3 regions of the Pseudaeromonas sp. HNCC25DJ180 genome follow, and region 1 is predicted to be linked to each of the others. Evidence: predicted binding sites of a transcription regulator. Region 1 holds the regulator's gene; each other region holds the start of a gene.

The links. Region 1 encodes sigma-54, which starts transcription at its own class of promoters, with help from an activator protein. Its sites were predicted from a motif close to TGGCACNGTTTTNGCTT; they were not measured.
Region 2: ACZYTD_RS12175 (CmpA/NrtA family ABC transporter substrate-binding protein) is a predicted target of sigma-54. The motif match lies at 4,509-4,525, and genes of this name have one in related genera.
Region 3: glnA (glutamate--ammonia ligase) is a predicted target of sigma-54. The motif match lies at 1,540-1,556, and genes of this name have one in related genera.

Annotation. Positions count from the first base shown of each region.
Region 1 covers NZ_JBVAYF010000001.1:251,091-258,704, reverse strand. Annotated here, with positions in the region: gene tldD (metalloprotease TldD) at 1-263, shown strand, start outside; gene yjgA (ribosome biogenesis factor YjgA) at 342-872, opposite strand; gene pmbA (metalloprotease PmbA) at 978-2,321, shown strand; gene ACZYTD_RS01210 (HPr family phosphocarrier protein) at 2,391-2,666, opposite strand; gene rapZ (RNase adapter RapZ) at 2,653-3,519, opposite strand; gene ptsN (PTS IIA-like nitrogen regulatory protein PtsN) at 3,527-3,973, opposite strand; gene hpf (ribosome hibernation promoting factor) at 3,976-4,263, opposite strand; gene ACZYTD_RS01190 (RNA polymerase factor sigma-54) at 4,285-5,751, opposite strand; gene lptB (LPS export ABC transporter ATP-binding protein) at 5,808-6,533, opposite strand; gene lptA (lipopolysaccharide transport periplasmic protein LptA) at 6,537-7,064, opposite strand; gene lptC (LPS export ABC transporter periplasmic protein LptC) at 7,036-7,596, opposite strand; gene kdsC (3-deoxy-manno-octulosonate-8-phosphatase KdsC) at 7,593-7,614, opposite strand, start outside.
Region 2 covers NZ_JBVAYF010000012.1:39,811-47,424, forward strand. Annotated here, with positions in the region: gene nirB (nitrite reductase large subunit NirB) at 1-914, opposite strand, end outside; gene ACZYTD_RS12165 (ABC transporter ATP-binding protein) at 1,034-1,864, opposite strand; gene ACZYTD_RS12170 (ABC transporter permease) at 1,894-2,877, opposite strand; gene ACZYTD_RS12175 (CmpA/NrtA family ABC transporter substrate-binding protein) at 2,974-4,338, opposite strand; gene bluB (5,6-dimethylbenzimidazole synthase) at 4,749-5,483, shown strand; gene ACZYTD_RS12185 (acyltransferase) at 5,623-6,225, shown strand; gene ACZYTD_RS12190 (PKD domain-containing protein) at 6,334-7,614, opposite strand, start outside.
Region 3 covers NZ_JBVAYF010000003.1:124,163-131,776, reverse strand. Annotated here, with positions in the region: gene typA (translational GTPase TypA) at 1-1,277, opposite strand, end outside; gene glnA (glutamate--ammonia ligase) at 1,620-3,029, shown strand; gene ACZYTD_RS03750 (DUF4124 domain-containing protein) at 3,124-3,687, shown strand; gene glnL (nitrogen regulation protein NR(II)) at 3,757-4,809, shown strand; gene glnG (nitrogen regulation protein NR(I)) at 4,819-6,231, shown strand; gene ACZYTD_RS03735 (outer membrane lipoprotein) at 6,327-6,797, opposite strand; gene hemN (oxygen-independent coproporphyrinogen III oxidase) at 7,008-7,614, opposite strand, start outside.

The DNA of each region.
Region 1 (7,614 bases):
AGGTGGATATCACTTCCGGCAAGTTTGTCTTCTCCGCCTCCGAGGCCTATCTCATCGAAGATGGCAAGATCACCGCGCCGCTCAAGGGGGCTACCCTGATCGGCAACGGACCCGAGGCCATGCAGCAGGTCTCCATGGTGGGACGCGATCTGGCGCTGGATGCCGGGGTGGGGGTCTGTGGCAAGGATGGTCAGAGTGTGCCGGTTGGTGTCGGCCAGCCGACGCTCAAGCTGGATATGTTAACGGTCGGCGGCACCCGCTAACGCCACTCGGGCTTCATACCGCAAGCAACAAAAAAGGGCGAATCTTCGCCCTTTTTTCTCTCTCGCTCTGCTCCCGGCTCAGATGATCTCTTCGAGCTCACTGCGCAGGTATTGGAACAGTTCGCGGAAGGCCGCTGGCGGTTTGTTCTCCAGTCGCTCCTTCTTGGCCTGGCGCACCAGTTGCCGCAGTTTTTGCCTATCCAGCTCATGGTGCTTCTCCAGCAGCTCATTGATTGCATCATCGCCTTGCTCGATCAGCTTCTCCCGCAGTAGTTCCAGCTTGTGCATCCGCGCATTGCCTGCCACATGGCGGCTGCGGATCACATCCAGCGCCTGCTCTATCTCGGCTATGTCCCGGCTGCGCATCAGGCGGCCGATGAACTGCAGATTACGGCGCCAAGCCTCCTTCTTGCCGCGCAGACGGTGGGCGAGATCGATGGCATCGGCCAGCTCTTCGTCCAGCGGCACCTTGGCCAGCTCGGTGGGCTTGAGGTTTACCAGTTCCACCCCCAGCTCCTGCAGCGCGTCCGAGTCGCGCTTGAGCTGGCTCTTGCTGGGAAGATCATCTTCCCACTCGTCATCTTGTTGTTGCTCAAATTGATTAGTCATGGCGTTTCTTATCCTGTTCACATGTCTATTATCTTACCAGTTTCTCCCGTTGCGTGCTGGGCTGTGATAGTCTGATTGGCTCACGAAGAACGGACAGTAGTAACTATGGATCTGCAGCAGCAAGTTCGTCATGAACAGACGCATTTGGAGTCGGTCGTAGCCGAGGCGCTGGCGACGGCTCGTCAATTGGGGGCGGATAATGCCGAAGTCTCCATCAGTAAACAGACTGGGCTGTCGGTCAACACCCGGGGTGGTGAGGTCGAGAGCATAGAGTTCAACAAGGATGGTGCCTTAGGGATCGCCATCTATCGTGATGGCCGCAAGGGCTCCTCATCCACCACCGATCTCTCGGCGGGCGCCGTGCGTCGTGCCGTTGAGGCCGCTATCGAGATCTCGCGGCACACCTCGGCCGATCCCTATGCGGGTCTGGCCGATGCGGAGTGGCTGGCGTGGGAGGCTCCCGATCTGGACTTGCTGCATCCCATCGAGCCTAACCCCGAGTTTGGTCTGGATCTGGCGCGCCGTTGCGAGGCCCATGCCTTGGGGCAGGATCCGCGCATCAAGCACTCGGATGGGGCGGGTTTCAGCAGCCATCACGGCGTCAAGGTGTATGGCAACAGCCATGGCTTCGTCAAAGGCTATGCCAGCTCCCGCCACTCTTTGAGCTGTGTGCTGATCGGGGAGCAGGAGGGTGAGATGCAGCGAGACTATGGCTACTCCTCCTGTCGTGCCATCGAGGATCTCTGGAGCCCGGAGCGCATTGCCGATGAGGCTGTGACTCGTACCGTCTCGCGCCTTGGTGCCCGCAAGATTGCGACCACCAGCGTGCCTGTGCTGTTTAATGCGGATACGGCCACCAGCCTGTTTGGTCATCTGGTCTCCGCTATCAGCGGTGGCAATCTCTATCGCAAATCCTCTTTTTTACTCGATTCTCTGGGTCAGCAGATCTTCCCGCAGTGGTTGAGCATAGAAGAGCAGGCGCTGTTGCCACGAGGGCTGGCCAGTTCCCCCTTTGATGCCGAAGGGGTATGCACCCGGGATATGACCATCATAGCGGCGGGGAATCTGCAGAGTTACTTGCTCACCACCTACTCGGCGCGCAAGTTGGGCATGCGCTCCACCGGCCATGCGGGTGGCATCCATAACTGGCAGGTGTCGGGTCAGGGCCAAAGCCAGGCTGAGCTACTCAAGCAGATGGGCACCGGCTTGCTGATCACCGAGCTGATGGGGCAGGGGGTCAACATAGTCACGGGGGATTACTCCCGCGGCGCGGCAGGTTTCTGGGTCGAGAATGGTGAGATCTGCTATCCGGTCGAGGAGATCACCATAGCGGGTTCTCTCAAGGAGATGTTCCGCAACATGGTCGCCGTGGGCAGTGATTGGGATGAGCGCTCCAGCCTGCGTTCAGGCTCTATCTTGCTGGAAAACATGAAGGTGGCGGGTAACTAGCTTATCTGAATGATAGCCATAACAAAGGGCTACCCATGGGTAGCCCTTTGTCGTTTCGGGAGGTCAGACTCATTCCGCTTCATCAAAGCGGGCGGCCACTAGCTGTTCCACCGCAGCCATCACGGGTTCGGCATCTGCGCCTTCACAGACCACGCGTATGGTCTGGCCTTGGGCGGCTTCCAGCATCAGCAGACCCATCACTGAGTCGGCGCTGGCCTCTTTCTCACCGTTGCACACCATGATGGTGGCGCGAAAGCTAGAGGTGAGTTGAACCAGCTTGATGGCGGCGCGGGCATGCAGCCCCAACTTGTTGATGATGGGTAGGGTCTTCTCAACGCGGGGCATGTTTATTCTCCAGGGTGCGGTGCCGCACCTGCACATTCTTGCCTAGGCCGCGGAAGCTGGCCGCCAGTTGTTCGGTGATGAAGACGGATCTGTGTTGGCCCCCGGTGCAGCCGATGGCTACGGTCACGTAGCTGCGGTTGTTGCGCTCCAGATGGGGTAGCCAGGTGATGAGCAGGTTATCGATCTGCTGGGTATAGAGCAGCACATCGGGTTGGGCCATGAAGAAACGGCGCACCGGCTCATCCAGACCCGTGAGGGGCTTGAGCTCGGGGACCCAGTGTGGATTGGGCAGGAAGCGGGCATCAAAGACGAAGTCGGCATCTTTGGGGGTGCCATTCTTGAAGCCAAAGGATTCGAACACCAGCACCAGCTCTTTCTCTTTTTTGCCCAGAACCCGTTCGCAGATCTGCTCGCTCAGCTCGTGGATGCTGAGGTGGCTGGTATCGATGCGCAGGTCGGCACTGGAGGAGAGGGGAGCAAGCAGGTTGGTTTCATAGATGATGGCTTGATCCAGCGAGAGCTGCTTGCGCGACAGGGGGTGCAGACGGCGGCTTTCGCTGTAACGCTTGATCAGGGTGGCGTTGTCGGCATCGGTGAAGATGCTGGAGAATTCGATATCGCTGGCCTGACGGATCTGCCCCAACAGGGTGTCTATCTCGTCACTCTGCTCGGGGATGTTACGCACATCTATGCTGACAGCCAATTGGTCATACTTGTCGCGCAGCTCCCGCACCAGATGGGGCAGCAGGGAGACAGGCAGATTATCGACACAGTAGTAGCCGAGATCTTCCAGTACGCGCAGGGCTATGGTCTTGCCTGAGCCGGAACGGCCACTGACGACTATGAGTTTCATAGGCTGCTCAAGGGGTGATCATCAGTTGGTAGAGGGCATCGTCATCGGCGGCTTGCCGCAGTTGACGACAGAAGGTTTTGTCATTGAGCTTGCTGGCGATGAGGGAGAGGGTCTTGAGATGGATCTTGCACTCGCTCTCGGGCACCAACAGGGCAAAGAGGATATCGACCGGTTGATTGTCGATGGCATCAAAGGCGATGGGTTGTTCCAGGGTGAGAAACACTGCGGTCAGCGGGTGACCGTCGGGGATGCGACCATGAGGTATGGCAATGGCACCGCCTATACCTGTGCTGCCCATCTTCTCGCGGGCCAGCAGGCGCTCGAAAAGATCCTGCTCATCGAGACCCAGGCGGCGAGCGGCCAGCTCGCTGATGAGCTCGATGGCGCGCTTCTTACTAGAGCAAGGGACCGCACCATGGGTGCAGTCCCTGCTGAGAAAGTCCTGAATTAGCATGCTTATTTGCTGTTTAACTTTTCTTTATGCTTGATGATCTGGCGATCCAGCTTGTCGATCAGAGCGTCGATAGCGGCGTACATATCTTCATGCTGGGAGTTAGCGAAGATCTCACCGCCATTGACGTTGAGTTTGGCTTCGGCGATCTGGTTGAGCTTCTCAACTGTCAGAATAACTTGAACATTATTGATCTGTTCGAAGTGACGCTCCAGTTTGGCAAATTTGCTATTTACGAAGTCACGCAGCGGGTCGGTGATTTCAATATGATGACCTGACAGGTTAATTTGCATAACGTCTTCCTTTTTGTTGGTCTACAGCAGGCGTTTGCGCTGACTGGACGGGGGTATAGAGAGAGACTCACGATATTTCGCGATAGTCCGTCTGGCTACCATAATACCTTGTTCTGTAAGCAAATCCGCGATCTTGCTATCGCTTAAGGGTTTTGCCGTATTTTCCGCTGCGACCAGTTTCTTGATCAAGGCCCGGATCGCGGTGGATGAGCACTCCCCTCCATTATCAGTATTGACGTGACTGGAGAAAAAGTATTTAAGTTCGAAAATTCCTCTGGGGGTATGCATGAATTTTTGTGTGGTTACCCGGGATATGGTGGATTCATGCATTTCCACCGACTCGGCCACATCGTTCAGTACCATGGGCTTCATCGCCTCTTCACCATACTCGAAGAAGTCTTGTTGCTGTTGCACTATGCAGGTGGCTACTTTGAGCAGGGTCTCGTTACGGCTCTCCAGACTCTTGATGAACCACTTGGCCTCCTGCAAGTGTGAGCGAATAAACTGGCTGTCGCTGCTGTTGCGGGCATGGCGGGCCATGGCGGCGTAAGTTTCGTTGATGCGGATCTTGGGCATGGCATCCGGGTTGAGTTCGACCATCCATTTACCGTGCTTCTTGCTGACGGCCACATCGGGAATGACATATTGGGAGTCACTCTGGATGACGCTGTTACCCGGGCGAGGTTCCAGGTTGAGGATGATATCCAGCGCCTCTTTCAGATCCCCCTCCTTGAGTTGCATCTTGCGCGCCAGGTTGCGGTAGTCGCGGCTGCCCAGCAGATCCATGTGCTCCTGCAGCATAACCTTGGCTTCGGCGAGCCAGGGTGTGGTTGGGGCGTATTGGCCCAGCTGAATGAGTAGACACTCCTGCACGCTGCGGGCCGCGACCCCGATAGGATCGAAGTGCTGGATGCGCTTGAGCACGGCTTCCACTTCATCCAGATCGACTTCTCTATCGTCGGCCTGCACCGCCTGCAGTATGTCGTCCAGCTCTGTGGTCAGATAGCCGGACTCATCTATGCCATCTATGATAGAGAGGGCGATGGCCTGGTCCAGCTCGCTGAACGGGGTCAGGTGCATCTGCCAGAGCAGATAGTCCTGCAGGGTTTCTGTGGTCTCCCCCTGATAGATGGAGTCATCGTCACTGGAGGGCAGGCCACTGGGTTGATTGGCTCCGGCGGTATAGACCTCATCCCAGGTGGTATCCATGGGCAGCTCATCGGGCATATTATCCTGATTGAGTGCCTCGCCTGTGTCCATCTGGCTCTCATCGTGTTCGTTGTCATGCTCAGCGTCATGCTCCTCCGACACTTGAGGCGCGTCCAGGTTGTCACTCTCCTCCTGCTCCAGCAGCGGATTGGCATCCAGCGCTTGCTGGATCTCCTGCTGTAGCTCCAGGGTGGAGAGTTGCAACAAGCGGATGGCCTGCTGAAGTTGTGGCGTCATGGCCAGCGATTGGCCCAGTCGCAACTGTAGAGTCGGTTTCATCGACGTTGGTGTGTCCTTATGCTGTACTTGTGAATAATCAGTCTCAGCATCAATTGCTAGAGGGTGAATCCTTCGCCCAGGTAGACCTGTTTCACTTGTTCATTGTGCAAAACTTCGTCGGGAGTGCCTTCGGCAATCAGTTGACCATGACTGACGATATAGGCTTTCTCACAGACATCCAAGGTTTCCCGTACATTATGATCGGTAATTAATACCCCAAGCCCGCGATCCCGTAAATGCTCAATGATGCGTTTGATGTCGATGACCGAGATGGGATCCACACCGGCAAAGGGTTCATCCAGCAGAATAAATCTGGGCTCGGCAGCCAGGGCTCTGGCGATTTCTACCCGTCGTCGCTCGCCACCGGAGAGACTCATGCCAAGGTTCTTGCGGATATGGGTAATGTGAAATTCTTCGAGAAGGGACTCCATCTTATCCAAGCGCTCAGCCTTGCTGAGGTTCTGGCCAACCTCAAGTACGCCCATCAGATTCTCCTCCACCGTCAGTCGACGGAAGATGGAGGCCTCCTGGGGGAGATAGCCGATGCCGTTGCGGGCCCGTTCATGCATGGGCAGCGTCGTGATGTCCATGTCATCTATGGTGACGCTGCCGCCATCCTGGGGTACCAGGCCCACTATCATGTAAAATGAGGTGGTCTTACCGGCGCCGTTGGGGCCGAGTAGACCCACGACCTGGCCTGTCTCTACCTGCAGGCTGACATCACTGACTACCTTGCGGCTCTTGTAGCTTTTTTGCAGGTGCTGGGCATTGAGCAGGCTCATCTATTATTTACCCCCCTTGCTGTTCTGCTGCTGCACCTGCTCGGGTAGGAACACTGTCTTCACCCGGGAGCCCTTCTTGGCACTTTCGGCCATCATCTGTTGCTTTTCGATGTCATAGCGGATGAGGTCGCCATTAACTTGGCTATCTTCTTGTTTCAGCTCGGCATTATTCGTCAGCACCACCAGTTTTTCTTTGAGCTTGTAGCTTAGTTGATCCGCTTTGGCATTGACTGGCTTGCCATTATCCAGCACCTGGAAGAAGGTGGCGGGCTTGCCGTAGGCGATCATCTCCTCGGCCCCCTGCTCGCCATGGCGAATGACCTCTACCTTGTCGGCGGTGATCTTGATGGTGCCTTGGGTGATGATGACGTCATCGAGGAAGGTGATCTTGTTGGAGGCGAGCTCAGCCTGCTGGCGCAGTGAGTCTACATAGATCTTTTCTTTATAGTCTGACTGCTTGGCCTGTACAGCAAAGGCGCATAGCAGCAGACAACAGAGCAACTTAATGGGGTGGGTTGTAATAGACGGCATGGCTGTTACCCAGTAATTGATAAATTTTTTGCTTCAGCTGGCCTTTGAAGCCAACCCCTTGATTGTGAAAACCCGGGCCCTCCATCTCAACCTTGAGATTGGTCCGAACCTGCTGGCTGCCTAGGTCCATCTCCAGATATTCGGTGCGGATCTGTGTCACGGCACTATCAGGCTGTAGATTATCTATCTTCACCTGTTCACGCAGGATGGCATTGTCATCCTTATTCAGCACCCCTTTTTGGCCCGTGATGCGCCAATCAGGGCGGCCCTGGGCATCATTGACTGTGATGACAGGCTGTTCCAGCTCGGTCATCTCCAGCTGGTCGTAGTGTTCGGCATACTTGGCCTGGAGCCGCTGTTTGAGTTGCCCCTGTTGATCATAGTGCAGGGTCGTCAACTGGCGTGCAGTAAAATTGGGTTGAAAGATGGCACGGGTATGACCATCCAGCTCATCCTGACTCGGATCAAACCAGCGCCACAGTACCAAGGCGCAGATAAACAGCAGCAGTATGCCCAGATTCTGTCGGTTCATATCGAGGCTCCGCTGGCC
Region 2 (7,614 bases), on a different contig from region 1:
AGGGCGGCGGCGGCGCGAGCCATCTGATACCCAGGTGCCACCAGGCCAAAGATCTTGCCCGACCAGAGGGCACACTCACCGATAGCCAGCACATCATGATCCGAGGTGCGGCACTGATCATCGATGACGATACCGCCCCGCTCGCCGACCCCCAAGCCGGCACTGCGTGCCAGACGATCTTCAGGACGGATACCGGCCGAGAAGAGGATCACGTCGGTTTCCAGGAACTCGCCCCCCTTGAATACCATGCGGTGCCGGGCACTCTCGCCATCCACTATGCACTCGGTGGCGGTATTGGCATGGACCTTAACCCCCAGACTCTCAATCTTGTTTTTCAGCAGATCGCCGCCCACCGGATCCAGCTGCACCGGCATCAGACGCGGGGCAAACTCGATGACATGGGTTTCCAGCCCCAACAGCCGCAAGGCATTCGCCGCTTCCAGTCCCAGCAAGCCGCCCCCGACCACCACGCCGGTACGCCCGCCGGCACAGGCATCCCGTATGGCTTCCAGATCAGCCAGGGTGCGATAGACATAGCAACCGGCCCGGGTATGCCCAGGAATGGGCGGCACAAAGGGATAGGAGCCCGTGGCGAGCACCAGCTTGTCATAGCGGTAGACCTCGCCCTGGCAGCAGGTCACCTGCTTGGCGGCCAGATCCAGCGCCTCAGCGGCGCGGCCCAGAAGCAGCGTCACCCCTTGGGCGGCATACCACTCGGGATCGGCCATCTGCAGCTCCTTGGGCGCCCGCCCCCCAAATACCTCGGAGAGGTGCACCCTGTCATAGGCACTATCCTGCTCGGCACAGAGCACGGTAACCGCAAACTGCTCCAGACCGCCGGCCTTGACCAGCTGTTCGATAAAGTGGTGGCCGACCATGCCGTTACCCACCACCAATAGTTGTTGCTTGTTCATATTCAGCTCTCCATCCTGGCAGGCATGACTCACACCCTTGCCATCATTCTGCTCTTGCACCTTCCCAGCTAAGGGAAGAGCCCTCAAGCAAACCGCGTCCGTCAATTATCCCAGCCAAATCACGCTACGGCGGCCTTGACCTCGGCCTTAGCTTTTTTTAATGGCGTGACCTTACTGTGCTTCTCGTAGAGGAAGCTCAGCACCCGCTGCCGCAGTCTGTGGTATTCCACATCCTCGGCCAGGGCGACCCGGTTACGCGGCCGCGGCAAGGCGATCTCGAGGATTTCCCCTATGGTCGCCGAGGGGCCATTGGTCATCATGACGATGCGATCCGAGAGCAGCACAGCCTCATCCACGTCATGAGTGATCATGATGACGGTGTTGTTGAGCTCGGCCTGTATCTCCATCAGGGCATCCTGCAGGTGGGCCCGGGTCAGGGCATCCAGCGCACCGAAGGGCTCATCCATCAATAGCACCTTGGGAGACATGGAAAGCGCCCGGGCTATCCCCACCCGCTGCTTCATGCCGCCAGAGATCTCGTGGGGCTTCTTCTCCAGAGCGTGATCCATCTGCACCAGCGAGAGGTAGTAGCGCACCTTCTCGGCGATTTGTGCCTTGCTGGCCCCCTTCATCACCTGACGCACCGCCAGCTCTACGTTCTGGTAAACAGAGAGCCAGGGCAACAGGGCGTGATTCTGGAACACCACAGAGCGCTCGGGGCCCGGACCGTCGACTTCTCGCCCTTCAAGAATAATCCCGCCAGAGGTCGCATCATTGAGCCCCGCCACCAGATTCAGCACTGTGCTCTTGCCACAGCCGGAGTGGCCTATGAGGGAGATAAACTCGCCCTTTTCAATCTGCAGGTTGACGTTCACCAGCGCCTCAAACCAGCCGCTCGGGGTGGCGAAGCGCATGCCCACATTGCTCAGATCCAGATAGTGTTTAGACATATTCGTCATCCTAATTCGTCAGGCGGTGATTAACGCAGATCGCTGCGTTTATCCCAGGAGAGCCATTTCTGCAGGATCAGCATGCAGCGATCGAGCATGAAACCAATCAAGCCTATGGTGACTATGGCGACCATGATGCGGGCCAGGGATTCCGAGCTGCCGTTTTGGAATTCATCCCAGACGAACTTGCCCAACCCCGGGTTCTGCGCCAGCATTTCGGCCGCGATGAGCACCATCCAGGCTACCCCCAGCGAGAGACGCAGACCGGTGAAGATCATGGGCACGGCCGAAGGCAGCACGATTTTGCGCACATGGGTCAGCGGATCGAGTTTCAGCACCCGGCTCACGTTCTTTAAATCCGGGTCTATGTTGGCCACCCCAACCGTGGTGTTGATCAGCGTCGGCCACAGACTGCACAGGCTGACGGTAAAGGCCGAGATGACAAAGCTCTTGGCAAAGAAGGGATCGGTACTCACATAGACGGCACTCACCACCATGGTCACCAGCGGCAACCAAGCCAGCGGCGAGATGGGCTTTAGGATCTGCACCACAGGGTTAAGGGAGGCATAGAGGGTCTGATTCAGCCCCAACACTATGCCCGCGGGGATCGCGATGACGGTGGCCACCAGGAAGCCCGTAGCCACGGTAAACAAGCTGGTCAGCACCTGATCGAAGAAGGTGGCACGGCCCGTGTAGGGGCGGATCTTCACCTGGGCCGCCGGATCCGCTTTGAGTTTTTCTGCATTGCGCAGCTCCTGGCGGGCATAGAAGGCATCACGCTTGTCACGTTCGCCCCTGTGCTCCTGATACAGGGAGATCAGCTGTTTTCCCGTGGCGACCGGCCCCGGCAAATTGCCCAGGGAGGTTTGAACCTGGCTGGCAACCATCTGCCAGACAAACAGGAAGGCGAGCATACCCAGCAGGGGCAGCAACCCCCCGCGCCATGCCTTGGCGCCGCCAGCTTTGAGAGCATCAAAGCCTAGGGGGTTGATCCGTTGAATGATGGCTTGCATAGGAATACCTCTATCATCTCTTTTATTCTCGCCTCCGAAGCGGAGACGCTTTAGAAGTCAGTAGGCAGGCCAGCCGAGCTGGCCTGCCATCACGCATCAGAGCTTCTCATCACCCTTAAGGCCAATGGCAAACTGCTTGAGATACGCATTAGGTGTGTGGCCGTCATAGGTGACACCATCGATAAAGTGGCTATCAGCGGCTTTGTAACCTGTCTCCTTGGCAAAATCCGGGAAGTCGGCGGCTTTCATCTTGCCTTCGGCAATCAACTCCTTGGCGGCGATGGCGTAAACATCCGGGCGATAGACCTTCTTCGCCATCTCGGCATACCAATTATCCGGCTTGGCCTCACCAAGTTGCCCCCAGCGGCGCATCTGGGTCATGTACCAGATGGCATCCGAGTAGTAGGGATAGGTCGCGTTATGACGGAAGAAGACGTTGAAATCACTGGCCGGACGCTTGTCGCCCTTCTCATATTCGAAGGTGCCGGTCATGGAGTTGGCAATGACCTTGGCATCGGCCCCCACATAGTTAGGGCGAGAGATGAGGTTGACCGCTTCCATACGGTTGCCATTGTTGTTGGCATCCAGCCAGTAGGCAGCCCGGATCAACGCCTTGACGAGACGCACATGGGTATTGGGGTACTGGTCGGCAAAGGCCTTGGTGACACCGAACACCTTATCCGGGTTGTTCTTCCAGATGGCATCATCGGTAATGACGGGTACGCCTATGCCCTTGGCCACGGCCGCCTGGTTCCAGGGCTCGCCGACACAGTAGCCGCTGATGGTACCCGCCTCCATGGTCGCGGGCATCTGGGGGGGCGGCGTGACCGAGAGCAGCACATCCGCCTGTTGCTGGCCAGAGTTATCCCCCTTGGCGGGCGCATAGAAACCGGGGTGAATCCCACCGGCCGCCAGCCAGTAGCGCAGCATGTAGTTATGGGTGGACACCGGGAACACCATGCCGAAGTTGACCGGCTTGCCCTGCTCCTTGTAGCCCTTGACGACCGGCTGCAAAGCATCCGCCTTGATGGGGTGCACTGGCTTGCCATCGGCGCCCTTGGCCACATTGCCCTTCATTTTTTCCCAGACGGCATTGGAGACGGTGACTGCCTTGCCGTTGAGATCCATGCTGAAGGCCGTGACCACCTCGGCCTTGGTACCTATGCCTAAGGTGGCGCCGATAGGTTGGCCAGCCAGCATATGGGCGCCATCGAGCTGACCATCAATGACCCGATCCAGCAACACCTTCCAGTTGGCTTGGGCTTCCAGCGTCACATAGAGACCCTCATCCTCGAAGAAGCCCTTCTCGTAGGCCACCGCTAGCGGGGCCATATCGGTCAGTTTGATGAAGCCCAGCTTGAGCTCCTCCTTTTCCGGGGCCCCAACTTCAGCTTGTGCCGCGGTGGCCACCAGTGCAGCGCCCACCATTACAGCCAGAAGAGTCTTATTTGCGTTAGCCATTGTGTTTCCTCCCTGAAACAAAAACGCCTTGCCGATCTTTCGATCTGCAAGGCGTCTTTGCCATCAATACTAGAATGTGTGCTTGTGTCGTTTGAACACGGTAAGCAGAAGGGATTGCGCTGAAACCGCCGTTGGTCTTGGCCAACCCTATCTGCTGTGCAATTACTGTTATTCAGATTCTGTGCCAAGTTGTAAGAAAGCCATTACTGCCCATTAACATGGATTTATTAGCCATTTTTACTCAATCGGAACTCAGGTTTGTCACTATCTGCCAGAAGTTGCGCACCAAAATGGCGCTGACGCACCATGGCGAGTCGGGCTGAGTCGCGGGTTACAGTGCGGGGAAAACCCTACCCAGCGCCTGACTTTTTTGCATAATAGCCCTTTGCCATCGCCGCATATGGAGTTGTATGTCTTCCCATCCGTTTAATCATGCCGAACAACACGGCCTCTACCGGGCCATTTATGAGCGTCGGGATGTGCGCTCCCAATTCTTGCCCGACCCCATACCGGTAGAGGTGCTAGCCCGTTTGCTCCATGCGGCCCACCATGCCCCCTCAGTGGGCTTCATGCAGCCTTGGGATTTCATCGTCATTGATGATCCGGCCATCAAGGGCAAGGTGAAGGGGTTATTTGATGAGGCCAATAGCCAAGCCGCGGCGCGCTTTGCCACTGAGCAGGAGGAGAAGGCCAGCCTCTATCGGCGCCTGAAGTTAGAGGGGATCATGGAGAGCCCACTTAATCTGTGCATTACCTGCGATCGGCAACGGGGCGGCCCCACTGTGCTGGGGCGCACCAGCATAGTAGAGATGGATCTGTTCAGTGCCTGTCTGGCGGTACAAAACCTCTGGCTCGCCGCCCGCGCCGAGGGGATCGGCATAGGTTGGGTCAGCATCTTCGATAACGACCGCCTGGCTGAGTTACTGGAACTGCCCGAACAGGTCTACCCCCTCGCCTATTTGTGCATCGGTTATGTTAGCGAGTTTCTGCCCGAGCCTGAGCTGCAGGCCCAAGGGTGGCGACAACGGCTACCGTTAGAGGCATTGGTACACGCCAATGGCTGGCATGGCCCAGTGCAAGATGAGGGGTTAAAGCAGGCCCTGCAGCAGGTACAGATCCCGGAGTATTGCCATCAACGGAAATAGGCCAACCGCAGGAGTTCACACTTCGAGCATGGTGGGGTATGGCATACTGAACATAAATAGTCTTATCCCTTAACCAACCAGTAGCGATTCCAATCGGCATCATTCTGGTCTCATACACTGTAAATTTAGGAAACAAGCAATGCTGAAGTTTATTGCCAATGCTGATGGATTGTCTCGAAATAAGGTTGAGCTTGGCGGCGATGCCGTGGCAAAAGGGGAATGTAGCCTAAGCTTCTGGCGCGAATCCCATAATAACACCCTCCTCATTGGCGATCGTTTTATCGCTAACAATCTTAAAATTGTATTTAAAGGCCATAACTGTCGCCTCATCATAGGAAATGATGTACGTCTTACCGGCCATATCCTGATTGTGGGCCAAGGACGAGAAGTGATGATTGGCGATAGAACCACAGCACAAGGTGTCTATATCCTGTCACGTGATGCCAATGTCACAATTGGCGCCGATTGCATGCTGTCCCGGGAGATAGAAATTCGCTCCACCGATGTGCATAAGATATATGATCGAGACTCCGGGGAAAGAGTGAACCCGGCTGCTGACGTGCATATTGCTAATAATGTCTGGATTGCCGCCAGAGCGATTGTATCCAAAGGCGCCAGTGTGGCTCAAGGCTGCGTCATTGGCGCTGCCGCCTTTGTGAATAAAGCCCATACCGAAGAGCATGTCGTTTTGGCTGGAGCGCCGGCCAACATTGTAAAACGCAATATCCGCTGGGAGCGATAATTCCCCGCACCTGAGCAACGCGCATTGATTTGTTGTATAGCACCAAAAGAAAATGCCAGTCAGATATTCTGACTGGCATTTTTATTTAGTTAGACGTTATCCAGTCGCTTAGGCCGCTGGAGTCACGACCACCTTGATGGTTGAGCTGCTCACACCACCAACCTTAGCAGTGAAGCTATAGGTACCTGCCACACCAGTGCGGAAGGCATTGGCGCTCATCTTGGTGGAGCCGCGATAGAACACCACATTCGCATTGGACATCACTTTGCCTGCTTGATCCTTAACGACTGCAGTGAACTTCACAGTTGAGCCCGCTGTGATACGGGAGTTAGAACTGGTCAGCGTAATAGTAGTTACGACAGGAGCCGCATCCACTACCTTAACCACAATCGGAGCACTTACCAAAGAGCCAACCTTAGCGGTGAAGCTATATGTTCCAACTACACCCGTTTTGAAGGTGTTAGAGCTCATCTGGCTGGCACCACGGTAGAACACAGGGGTCAGACCAGAGATGACACTACCTTTCTGATCTTTGGCTTGGGCAGTGAGGGTCACCTTCTCGCCAATCGCGATCTGGGACTTGCTGCTAGTCAGGGTGACCGTTGTGGGCGCGGCCACATCTTGCACCTTGATCTGCACAGTAGCCTGGCCAGTTGCCCCCTTGTTATCAGTCACAGTGACGCTAACCGGATAGGTACCCGCAGCGGTGAAGCTGATGGTGGCCTTGGCCGTCTTGTCACCTGTGCTCCACAGGTAGGAAGCAATAGAGCCATCGCTGTCAGTTGAAGTCGATGCATCCAACGTGACCACATCGCCCACATTCACCGTGGTGCTGCTGGCCACAAGCTTGGCCACTGGCGCTACGTTGCTGACACCAACCACTACCTGAGCGGAGGCAGTATTAGTGCTGCCCTTATCATCAGTCACGGTCACGCTAACTGTGTAGGTACCCGCTGCAGTGAAGGTCTGGGTCAGGGCTGAGCCGGTTGAACCATCACTCCACTTATAGCCTGCAATCACACCATCGCTGTCGGTAGAGCCGATAGCAGAGAAGGTGACAGACTCGCCTACCTTGATAGTGCTGGTCACAGGGGTCAGCTTGGCAACAGGAGTCTGATTACCCAGCTTACCGGCTACAACCTTACCGGCATCGACCAACCAATCACCGGCCGCAAACTGATAGTTAGCCCCGCCATTGCTATCCCAAGCGCCCGCACAGTTGTTAAAGGCGATTTCAAGACCATCGGTAGCACCCAGCTCTGCACTGAATTTCCACCAGCCTGTGTAGCCATCAACCGGCGTCATCACCACACCAGGTGCAACACTCCAGGTACCAGCCTTTTGGCGCCAGTGAGCACACGCCTTGGTCCAAGTGGCAGCAGACTTATA
Region 3 (7,614 bases), on a different contig from region 1:
AGGTCAGCCTTACGCTCACCCAGCTTCTCCATGATAGAGCCCTGATGCTGATCTTCGATGTCGACGGTCAAGGTCTCCATCGGTTCCATCTTCACACCGTTTTCTTCACGCATGATGACTTCTGGACGGGATACCGCCAGTTCGAAGCCTTCACGACGCATGTTTTCGATGAGGATACCCAGGTGCAATTCACCACGGCCGGAGACGCGGAACTTATCTGGATCATCCGTATTTTCGACACGCAGCGCCACGTTGTGGACCAGCTCGCTCTGCAGACGCTCCAGGATATTACGGGAGGTAACGTACTTCCCTTCCTTACCAGCGAACGGTGAGGTGTTGACCTGGAAGGTCATGGTCACGGTCGGCTCATCGACTGACAGCGGAGGCAGCGCCTCGACAGCAGCGTTGGAGCAGATGGTGTCGGAGATCTTCAGCTCACCCAGACCGGTAATGGCGATGATGTCACCACCCTGGGCCTCGGTGATTTCGGTGCGTTGCAAACCCAGATAACCCATGACCTGACCGATCTTACCGGTACGGGTCTTGCCATCGGCGCCCACTACAGTCACCTGCATGTTCGGCCTGACGTTACCACGGGTGATACGACCGATACCGATAACCCCTACATAGGAGGAGTAATCCAGCTGGGAGATCTGCATCTGGAACTCGCCATTCGGATCAGCCTTCGGCGGCTCGACGAAGTCAACGATGGCCTGGAACAGCGGATCCATGTTGTCGGATGGGTTAGCCAGATCCATGGTGGCGTAGCCCTGCAGAGCAGAGGCGTACACGATCGGGAAATCTAGCTGTTCATCGGTGGCACCCAGGTTGTCGAACAGATCGAACACCTGATCGACAACCCAATCCGGACGTGCGCCCGGACGGTCAACCTTGTTGATGACCACTATGGGGCGCAGACCCTGGGCGAAGGCCTTCTGGGTTACGAAACGGGTTTGCGGCATAGGGCCGTCAACCGCATCGACCAGCAGCAGCACGCAGTCCACCATGGACATAACGCGCTCCACCTCACCACCGAAGTCGGCGTGGCCTGGGGTATCTACGATATTGATACGGTAGTCGTTCCAACGAATGGCGGTATTTTTAGCGAGGATGGTTATGCCGCGCTCCCGTTCCAAATCGTTGGAGTCCATGATCCGTTCTTGACCGTCACTGGTACGATCCAGGGTGCCGGATTGCTGTAACAGCTTATCTACCAGTGTAGTCTTGCCATGGTCAACGTGCGCAATAATGGCAATATTGCGGAGCTTCTCTAACATCCTCGCCTCTAAAACAAGTGGGGAAAAATTGGTCGGTCATTTTACTCTCGACCGTGTGATCTTCCTAGCATATTCCAAGCAAATTTAATGAAGCCTGATGGACAAGATCACAGTATTATTCACCCAGTGATGGCGTGCTGGGTCTTATTGCACCTTTTTGGGGCGCCACATTGATCCAGAAACTCACCTAATTGGTGCATCAGGATGATGAGAACGCCCCATCTTTGCCGTTACTGTTTGTTAGTTAAGGGATTTTTTTTGTTGGCACAATTTTAGCTTGAAATGTGGCAGCATGATTTCTGCAGCTAATTCAGTTTTCCACGACACCGGAGGTTATTTAGCATGTCAGCAGCAAATGTTCTGGCTCTGATCAAAGAACAAGAAGTGAAGTTTGTCGATCTGCGCTTCACCGACACCAAGGGCAAAGAGCAACACGTTTCCGTGCCTCACCATCAAATCGACGAAGGCTTCTTCGAAGACGGCAAGATGTTCGATGGTTCTTCCATCGGCGGCTGGAAGGGTATCAACGAATCAGACATGGTGCTGATGCCGGATGCCTCTACTGCCCTGCTGGATCCGTTCACCGAAGAGACTACGTTGATCATTCGTTGTGACATCCTGGAACCGGCTACCATGCAAGGCTACGATCGCGATCCGCGTTCCATCGCCAAGCGTGCCGAAGGTTTCCTGAAGTCCAGCGGCATCGCCGATACCGTTCTGTTTGGACCTGAGCCGGAATTCTTCATTTTTGATGACGTCCGTTTCGGCAACACCATGGGCGGTTCTTTCTTCAAGGTTGACGCAGAAGAAGCCGCTTGGAACTCAGCTACCGAATACGAAGGTGGTAACAAGGGTCACCGTCCAGGCGTTAAGGGTGGTTATTTCCCAGTTGCTCCGGTTGACTCTTCTCAAGACCTGCGTTCAGCCATGTGTCTGATCCTGGAAGAGATGGGCCAAGTTGTTGAAGCTCACCACCACGAAGTGGCGACTGCTGGTCAAAACGAAATCGCGACCCGCTTCAACACCATGACCAAAAAGGCCGATGAAGTTCAAGTCCAGAAGTACGTTATCCATAACGTCGCTCATGCCTATGGCAAGACTGTAACCTTCATGCCGAAGCCGATGTTTGGTGATAACGGTTCTGGTATGCACTGTCACCAGTCTCTGGCCAAGGACGGTGTAAACCTGTTCGCCGGTGACCTGTACGGTGGCTTGTCTGAAATGGCCCTGTTCTACATCGGCGGTATCATCAAGCACGCCAAGGCCATCAACGCCTTCGCTAACCCGACCACCAACTCCTACAAGCGTCTGGTTCCAGGTTACGAAGCTCCGGTCATGCTGGCTTACTCTGCCCGTAACCGTTCTGCTTCTATCCGTATCCCGGTGGTACCGAGCCCGAAGGCCCGTCGTATCGAAGTTCGCTTCCCGGATCCGGCTGCCAACCCCTACCTGGCTTTCGCTGCTCAGCTGATGGCCGGTCTGGACGGTATCATCAACAAGATCCATCCGGGCGAAGCCATGGATAAGAACTTGTATGACCTGCCGCCAGAAGAAGAGGCGCTGATCCCGACTGTTGCGGGTTCACTGGAAGAAGCTCTGGCCTCTCTGGATGCTGACCGTGAGTTCCTGACTCGTAGCGGCGTGTTCACCGACGACTTCATCGACTCCTACCTGGAGCTGAAGCAAGTTGACGTGGATCGTGTGCGCATGACTCCGCACCCGGTTGAGTACGAACTGTACTACTCTGTTTAATTGTGCAGAGTGTCGAAAAACCCGCCGCAAGGCGGGTTTTTTTTTATGTGACTGGCTATGATGGCTTCATTTGCGAAAGAAAAGGAGCTTCATCATGCATCGTCTATGGATACTTCCCCTACTCTGTTCCCTACCGCTCCACGCTGCCGAGCCCACCATTCACAAATGGGTGGATGATAAGGGTGTGGTCCACTTCTCCGATCGTCTGAGCGAAGGCGTGGAGAGCGAACAACTCAACATGAGTGTCGTCAATACCAGCACTGGCAGCCAGACGCCAGAAGCGACCCCCGCAGATAAGGCGACCACAGATGCCGCACTGACCGCCATCGAATCCTATCGACTGACGGTTACCAGCCCGGCCAATGGTGAAACCCTGCGAGAAAACAGCGGCCTGGTAAAGGTGGTCGCCAGTGTGACCCCCCAACCCACAGCCCCTTACGTGATGAAGGTGTTGCTGGATGGCCAAGAGCTGGGCAGCTATGACAACACCCTCTCCGCCGAGCTCACCAATGTCGAGCGTGGCATGCACCAACTGGAAGTCCAGGTACAGGATGAAAGCGGCAAGATACTTGCATCGTCCACCACTGTGACCTTCTACTTGTTTCGTGTATCCACGTTGACGGCGCCCAAGGCCAAACCCAAGCCCAAAGCTGGTTAACCTTTCGCACCAATACAGGTAGAGTTTCGCACTAATTAGGTGCACCGCACCATAAATGGGAGCTCTACTTTGAATAGCCGTCCAGATTTACCAGGCACACTGCTGGATAATCTACTGACCGCAGTGGTTTTGCTGGATACCAACCTGGTAGTGCACTACGTCAATCCTGCCGCCGAACAGCTGCTCGGGATCAGTGCACGCCGCCTGGTCCAGCATCGCCTGGAACAGATAGTCGAATATATCTCCCTCGATCTGGAGCGCTTACGCTCCTGTCTACGCCTGGGGCAAGGCTTCACCGATAATGAGGTCACATTAGTGATCGAAGGGGAACCGCGCCTGGTAGAAGTGAGCGTGGTTGCCATCTATGAGCAGCGCGAGCAGCTGGCGCTGATGGAGCTACGCAAGATAGATCAGCAAAAGCGCATCAGTCAGGAGTTGCAACAGCATGCCCAGCAATTGGCGGCACGGGATCTGGTTCGCGGCCTGGCTCACGAGATCAAGAACCCGCTTGGCGGCCTGCGTGGCGCCGCCCAACTGCTGGAAAAAGCCCTGCCGGATGAACATCTCAAAGAGTACACCGGCATCATCATTGCCCAGGCCGATCGCCTGCGCAATCTGGTAGACCGTCTGCTGGGTCCCCAACGGCCAGGCCGTCATCAGGTACACAACGTCCACTCCGTGCTGGAGCAGGTACGGCGCCTGGTCGAGCTGGAGGCCCCCTCCAGCATCAAGCTTATCCGCGACTACGACCCCAGCATTCCCGACTTCGAGATGGAGCCGGATCAGCTGCAGCAGGCGTTCCTGAATATAGTGCGCAACGCCGTTGAAGCCATGGGCGGGCAAGGTGAGATCCGTCTGAAGACCCGCACCGTCTTCCAGATCACCATACACGGCAAGCGTTATCGCCTGGCCGCCGAGATCAAGATCATGGATAACGGCCCCGGCATACCGGAGAACATCCGCGACACCCTCTTCTACCCCATGGTATCGGGTAAAGAGGGGGGCACAGGCCTTGGCCTCTCCATCGCCCAGAATCTCATCGACCAGCACAAGGGACGCATAGAGTGCGTCAGTTGGCCTGGACATACCGAATTCAGTATCTATCTACCGCTGCGTAAGTAAGGGAATAACATGGCTGCCAAAGTCTGGATTGTCGATGACGACAGCTCAATTCGCTGGGTGCTGGAGCGCGCACTCAGTACCGAAGGATTTGAATGTCACACCTTTGAAGATGGTGAGAGCCTGCTCAGTGCACTGGATAATGACTTCCCCGAGGTCATTCTTTCCGATATCCGCATGCCTGGCATAGATGGACTCTCCCTGCTACAGCTGATCCAGGAGAAACAACCCGAGCTACCTGTCATCATAATGACGGCGCACTCGGATCTGGATAGCGCCGTGAACGCCTATCAGAGTGGTGCCTTCGAATACCTGCCCAAGCCTTTCGATATCGATGAGGCGGTGGCCCTGGTACAAAGGGCCGAGAGTCACCTGCGCGAACAGCGCAACAAGCGCCGCAGCAAGCTGCAGGCCACGGCCCACGCCCCGGAAATCATAGGGGAAGCCCCGGCCATGCAGGAGGTTTTCCGTGCCATAGGTCGTCTGGCCCGCTCCTCTATCTCTGTGCTGATCAACGGCCAATCCGGTACCGGTAAAGAGCTGGTCGCTCACGCGCTGCATAAACACAGCCCCCGAGCGGCCAAGCCCTTCATTGCGCTGAACATGGCAGCTATCCCGAAAGAGTTGATTGAATCGGAACTCTTCGGTCATGAGAAAGGTGCCTTCACCGGGGCCAACAGTGTACGCCAAGGCCGCTTCGAGCAGGCCAATGGCGGCACCCTGTTTCTGGATGAGATAGGCGACATGCCGCTGGAAGTGCAGACCCGACTGCTGCGAGTGCTGGCCGATGGCCAATTCTACCGCGTCGGCGGCCACCAACCGGTACAGGTGGATGTGCGCATCATAGCCGCCACCCACCAGGATCTGGAGAAACGCGTCACCGAAGGGGAGTTCCGCGAGGATCTGTTCCATCGACTGAACGTCATCCGCGTCCACATCCCCTCCCTGCGCGAACGCCGTGAGGATATTCCGCGCCTGGCCCATCACTTCCTGGTGCGCGCCGCCAAGGAGCTGAATGTGGAGGCCAAGCTGCTGCACCCGGACACCGAGGTCTATCTTAGCCGTCTGCCTTGGCCCGGTAACGTGCGCCAGCTGGAAAACGTCTGCCGCTGGCTCACCGTCATGGCCTCGGGTCAGGAAATACTGGTCTCCGATCTACCACCCGAGCTGCTCAACCCGGCCGAAGAGCGCACCGTCAGCCGCGAGCAGGTATCCCAGCGCTGGCAGGATCAGCTGCAACAGTGGGTGGCCCAGAAGCTGGCGCGAGGTGAGATCGACATACTCGCCGAAGCCTTGCCTGAGTTCGAGCGCATCATGCTCAACACCGCGCTGCTGCATACTCATGGTCACAAGCAGGAAGCGGCCCGTCTGCTCGGTTGGGGTCGTAACACCCTGACCCGGAAGCTCAAAGAGCTGGACATGTAACGCCGCCACCGGGTGCCATTGGCGCCCTGACCCGGAGCTAAAAAAGCAGAAGGGCTCCATTATGGAGCCCTTCTCGTTTCTCTCTGGCTAGCTATCTATTCGACCACGGCCACGTTGGTCTTGCCTGCGGACTGCACCATACGCACCCGCTTGCCCGGTACAAAGGTGGGGCTGGCCTTCTGCACCACCACTATGCTGTCGCCATTCTCTTTCTTGATCTCCAGCTCGACGCCATCCGCCTGACTCAGCTTGTCACCGGCCGTCTTCCCGGCAGCCGCCCCGCCTATGGCTCCCACCACAGTGGCAATGTCCTGCCCCTTGCCGCCGCCAACCGCGCTACCTAACACACCACCCAGCACACCGCCGGCTATGGTGCCTATCATAGACTCACCGCTGTCACCCTGGATCTTCACCGGCCGGGTGGCGGTAATAGTACCGTACGAGACAGTCTGCACCGTCTTTGCCTGGTTGGCACTGTAGACATCGCCGGAGTAGGTGTCGCTGTTAGCACACCCAACCAGGGCCGCAGCCAGCCCCAGGGCCAGCACAGATAGTGGTTTGCACATCATGAGCACTCCTTAACGTAGGTAGGAACCTAACTAATTCTGGCAAGTTACCTTGCTTATAGTACGTGAACCGCTTGTTTGCTCAATCCCAGATGAGGGCATTCCCACAACCGCAGTTAAACGGCATGAAAATAGTCTCGCTCTTTGCCCCAGGCTACCCACGACTCGGCACAGCGCGGCCCTCATGAGTGGAGTGGCCTGAAGATAAACTCAGATCACCCGGGAAAACTGTTGTTGCCGCGCCCGCTCACGCAAATAGCTATCAAAGCACATGCAAATGTTGCGGATAAGTAGGCGTCCCGTGGTACTGACCCGAACCCCTCCCGCCTCCAGCGTCACTAGGCCATCCTGGATAAAGGGGCGCAGCAAGAGTAAATCCTGGGCGAAGTAATCGGCAAAGCTCACGCCATAGGCCTGCTCTATAGTGGCAAAGTCCAGCTGGAAGTTGCAGATAAGCTGCTTGATCACATCGCGCCGAATGAGGTCATCCCGGTTAAGAGCACACCCCTTCCACTGAGCCTGCCCCTGAGCCGTGATAGCCGCGTAGTAGAGTTTCAGATCCTTCTGATTCTGAGAGTAGGCATCCCCCAACATGCTGATGGACGAGACCCCCAGCCCCAGCAAGTCACACTCGCCCTGGGTCGTGTAACCCTGGAAGTTACGGTGTAGCTTGCCTTCCCGCTGGGCCACCGCCAGCTCATCATCCGGCAGGGCGAAGTGATCCATGCCGATATACTGGTAACCCTGAGCGGTGAGAAACTCTATGGTCTCCTGCAGCAGGGCCAGCTTCTCGGCGGGGGCCGGTAGTGTCTCTTCC